One region of the Hydrogenophaga sp. PBL-H3 genome, then DNA from elsewhere that is predicted to be linked to it. Evidence: predicted binding sites of a transcription regulator. Region 1 holds the regulator's gene; the other holds the start of a gene.
What was found. The regulator NrdR, encoded in region 1, represses ribonucleotide reductase genes. The targets are predictions, from matches to a motif close to CACNANATNTNGTG.
Positions count from the first base shown of each region.

Region 1 (2,396 bases):
AATCGATTACGACGCCATGGAGCGCAAGGCTCACGAGACAAAGCCCAAGCTCATCATTGCTGGCGCGTCGGCCTACAGCCTGCGAATCGATTTCGAGCGCTTCGCCAAAGTGGCCAAAGACGTGGGCGCGATCTTCATGGTCGACATGGCTCATTACGCCGGCCTGATCGCGGCCGGCATCTACCCGAACCCGGTGCCCCACGCCGACGTGGTCACGTCTACCACCCACAAGAGCTTGCGCGGCCCACGCGGCGGCATCATCCTGATGAAGGCGCAACACGAGAAGGCCATCAACAGCGCCATCTTCCCTGGACTGCAAGGCGGCCCACTGATGCACGTGATTGCTGCCAAGGCGGTGGCCTTCAAGGAAGCACTGGCGCCCGAATTCAAGGTCTATCAGCAACAAGTGCTGACCAATGCCCGGATCGTTGCAGAAACACTGACGTCGCGCGGCCTGCGCATCATCAGTGGGCGGACCGAAAGCCACGTCATGCTGGTCGACTTGCGCGCCAAGGGCATCACCGGCAAAGAGGCTGAGGCCGTGCTGGGCAGCGCACACATGACGATCAACAAGAATGCCATCCCCAACGATCCAGAAAAACCCATGGTCACCAGCGGCGTGCGCATCGGCACCCCAGCCATGACCACACGTGGATTCAAGGATGACGAGGCACGCATTACTGCCAACCTGATCGCCGATGTACTCGACAACCCGCGCGACCCCGCCAACATCGAAGCGGTTCGCGCCAAGGTCAATGCCCTGACCGCACGCTTCCCCGTTTACCGCTGACATCTCTGAGTCCGACCCGATGAAATGCCCTTTCTGCGGTCACCTTGAAACCCAGGTTGTCGAGACCCGGGTATCGGAAGACGCGGACTTCATCCGGCGTCGGCGCCAATGCGGGCAATGCGAGAAGCGCTTCACCACCTACGAGCGGCCAGAGGTGAGCTTTCCGGCGGTGGTGAAGAAGGACGGGCGCAGGGTGGAGTACGCACCCGACAAGCTGCGTGCCTCCTTCGCCCTGGCATTGCGCAAACGCCCGGTGAGCACGGAGCAGGTCGATGCCGCCATTGAACGCATCGAAGAGAAGTTGCTCAACCTGGGTAACCGGGAGGTGGCAGCCAACCGCCTGGGCGAGATGGTGATGCGAGAACTCAAGAAGCTCGACAAGGTCGCCTATGTGCGCTTTGCCAGCGTGTACCGAAGCTTCGAGGACATCGACGAGTTCCGAGCTCTGGTGGACGAAGTTCGGCGATAGGCCGTCCACTGAAAAGGGGCAAGGACTGATGAAGTCCTTGCCCCTGTTTCTTTCAACGTGGCCTTGAGACGCTACCGCACGAACCAGTATGTGCGCCGCGGATTCTTTTGCACGCTCTTCACTGGCGGGCAGTTACCCACGGCCGAGCGGCAATCAGCCCCATCGCTGCCTTCGCCGCCCCCCTTCGATCCAGGTCCGTCATCAGTGCGATCACCTGAAGGCTTGTTGGGGTCCCCACCCGCACAACCAATGCAGAACAGCTTGGTGACAGAGGTTGGATCTTTGCCTGGTTCGGTTGGGGGAATGGTGATCGTGACAAGACCCGACGTTGGGGAAGGGGGCAAACCACCGCCGTCATACACCAGGGAGCTGAGCGCACCAGTGAAAGGATCAAGCGCATAGCCTCGCGCAAGGCCCAGGTTGGAGCTGCAAGAACTGGAACTTGCCGCTGTGGGCCGGTTGGTACCGAAATAGGTCGTTCCGCGCACAGTCGTTGGCGCGTTCACCACTTTCTCACCCGTGCTGAAGGTGAAGTAAAAACCGCCGTCGGACGTATCGCGGGTGTAGCGAGAAGAAGCCGTCGCCAGCGAATCCAATGCCGCCTCGGTCATCGGCAGCGCGGGTGCAGCGGCCGCCTTGGTCGCCACACTCATGCCTGTCGCCGTGTCCGCGAGCATGTAGAAGCGGTTCCTGACGAACAGGGAGGATGACGTGTCCGAAACCGCCTGCAGCGGGTGTTCACGATCGCCTGAACCCAGCAGTACGGCATCGAACGATCCTGCTGCGCCCGTGGCACCCACCGAGATCACCGATGGGGGGAAGAAGAACTTGCGCGGCGTGGTGCCGCTGGCGCACACACCGGCATCACAACCCAATGCCGCGAGCTTGGTGACCTCCCACTTCGTGGTGTCAGCATCGTTGATGTCGACACGCCAGACATTGCCACCCGTGTCGGCGGCGTAAAGCCGGTCGACACGACCATCGTTGTTGCGGTCAACGAAGCTGAGGTCGGCTGGGAAGGACCAGTTCATGTTGGACACTTCTTTGCAGTTGCTCAGAGTGCCGCAGCTCTTCTGGGCGCTCCAGATGCGCGCACCCGTCAATGCGTTGACCACATAGATACCACGGCCCATGGTG
Region 1 is NZ_CP044972.1:2,935,179-2,937,574, forward strand. It holds gene glyA (serine hydroxymethyltransferase) at 1-790, shown strand, start outside; gene nrdR (transcriptional regulator NrdR) at 810-1,259, shown strand; gene F9Z44_RS13540 (pilus assembly protein) at 1,331-2,396, opposite strand, start outside.

Region 2 (2,396 bases), 960 kb from region 1:
CAGATGCCAGGTTTCCAGGTAGGTGCAGACCGCGCCCTTGCGCTTGCCGCCCTGGTTCACCGCCACGGCGGTGTCGTTGACCACCTTGAGGAAGGGCACCACACCTTGCGATTCGCCGTTGGTGCCCTTGATGTGGGAGCCCAAGGCGCGCACGCGGGTCCAGTCGTTGCCCAGGCCACCGGCGAACTTGGAGAGCAGCGCGTTTTCCTTGATCGACTCGTAAATGCCGTCGAGGTCGTCGGGCACGGTGGTCAGGTAGCAGCTGGAGAGCTGCGAGCGCAGGGTGCCGCTGTTGAACAGGGTGGGCGTGGACGACATGAAGTCGAACGAGGAGAGCACTTCGTAGAACTCGATGGCACGGGCTTCGCGGTCGATTTCATTGAGCGACAGGCCCATGGCCACGCGCATGAAGAACGATTGCGGCAGCTCGATGCGGGTCTTGCGCACGTGCAGGAAGTAGCGGTCGTACAGCGTCTGCAGGCCGAGGTAGTCGAACTGCAGGTCGCGCTCGGGCTTGAGTGCAGCGCCCAGGCGGGCCAGGTCGAACTGCATCAGGCGTTCGTCCAGCAGGTCGTTGTCCACGCCCTTCTTGATGAACTGCGGGAAGTAGTCAGCGTAGCGCGCGCCCATCTCGGAGGAGGGCACTTCTTCGCCCATGACTTCCTTGACGATGGTGTGCAGCAGCAGGCGCGCGGTGGCGTAGGTGTAGTCGGGGTCTTTTTCGATCAGCGTGCGCGCGGCCAGGATGGAAGCCTTGTAGACCTCCTCGATCGGCACACCGTCGTACAGGTTGCGCTTGGTCTCGGCCACGATCGGGTCGGCGTGGATGTCTTTGCCCAGACCGCTGCAGGCGTCGGCAATACGGGCTTGCAGGCGTTGCAGGTCGAGCGGTACGCGCTGGCCGCCATCGATCACGTGCAGCGTGGCTTCCGCCGGTTTGGCGGCTTCAGCCTGGTGGGCGCGCTCCTGGGTGCGGCGCTCGCGGTAGAGCACATAAGCGCGCGCCACTTCGTGGTGGCTGCTGCGCATCAGGCCGAGCTCGACCTGGTCCTGCACGTCTTCAATGTGGAAGGTGCCGCCGCCCGGGCGCGAGCGCATCAGCGCCTTGACCACCGCGCCAGTGAGTTCGTCAACGGTCTCGCGCACGCTGGCCGATGCCGCGCCCTGCGTGCCGTGCACGGCCAGGAATGCCTTCATCATGGCCACGGCAATCTTGCTGGGTTCGAACGAGACCACCGCGCCGTTGCGGCGGATGATCTGGTACTGCGCAAGCACCGAGCTGCTGGTGGCTGTGGATGCGGATGTGGATGAACCCATGGGCTGCTTCTGGGAGGCGGATGGTGTGGCGGTGGTGGGGGAAGCGGTCAGCATGGTTCCTCTTTCATTTGTTGTGATTGGCTTGCTCGCAGGGCACGGGGTCGGGGAGCACGGCGTTCGGTTTCAGTTCGGTCTCGCGGCGTTGGTCAGGGCCTTGTTCGGGGCATCCGAAAGTTCTCAGTGGGGTGAAAACGGGCCGGAACAACGTGGAGAGTGATGAATCTGGAAACGCGGAACACACACTATATCTGGTGTGTGGGTGCCGTTCAAGCCACTACAGGTAGTGTTTGGAGAAAAAACCACCTCAACAGGCGGATCGGTGTTCTGGCTGTTTTGACGGGAGCCTGATCGCATCCAGCGGGCACGCCAGGGCGAGGTGGCCCGGAGTGCCCGAAACACCTGGGTCTTGCCACATGAATGCAGCAACGGCGTGCGTTGCAGCGCGATTTGCTTCGGTGTGCCGCGAACGGCGTGAGACCTCGAGGAGGTGGAGCGGGTCCAACGCCGCGTTTCAGGCCGTGGGTGGATTCGCGCCGGTCACCGCATCGGGGAAACACGCACTTGACCAGGGCAGTTCGTGCTGCAGGCGAGCCCAGTCAAATCCGGGGCCGGGGTCTTGCTTGCGACCGGGTGCGATGTGTTCGTGGCCGGCAATGTGTGTCACTGGATAGCGCTCCTGCAAGCGGCGGCACAGTTGGCTGAGCGTGGCGTATTGCGCCGCTTCGAACGGCTCACCCTCCAGCCCTTCCAGCTCGATGCCGATGGAGTCGTCGTTGCAGTTCTCGCGGCCTCGCCAGCTGGAGGCTCCCGCGTGCCAGGCGCGTGCATCGGCGTCGACGAACTGCACCAGTTCCCCGGTGCGGCGGATGAAAAAATGCGCCGAGACCTCCATGCCCCGGATCTGCCCGAAGTAGGGATGGGCGTCCCAGTCCAGTGCGTTGGTGAAGAGTTGCTCCACCTCGGGCCCGCCATACACGCCCGGCGGCAGGCTGATGGAGTGCAGCACGATCAGGTCGATCAACGCACCGGCAGGCCGGGGGCCGTGGTTGGGTGATGGGCAGTGGCGCGCCGCTTCCAGC
Region 2 is NZ_CP044972.1:3,892,496-3,894,891, reverse strand. It holds gene F9Z44_RS18225 (ribonucleoside-diphosphate reductase subunit alpha) at 1-1,317, opposite strand, end outside; gene ampD (1,6-anhydro-N-acetylmuramyl-L-alanine amidase AmpD) at 1,829-2,396, opposite strand, start outside.
Region 2: the regulator NrdR is predicted to act here: its motif matches at 1,558-1,571, upstream of F9Z44_RS18225 (ribonucleoside-diphosphate reductase subunit alpha).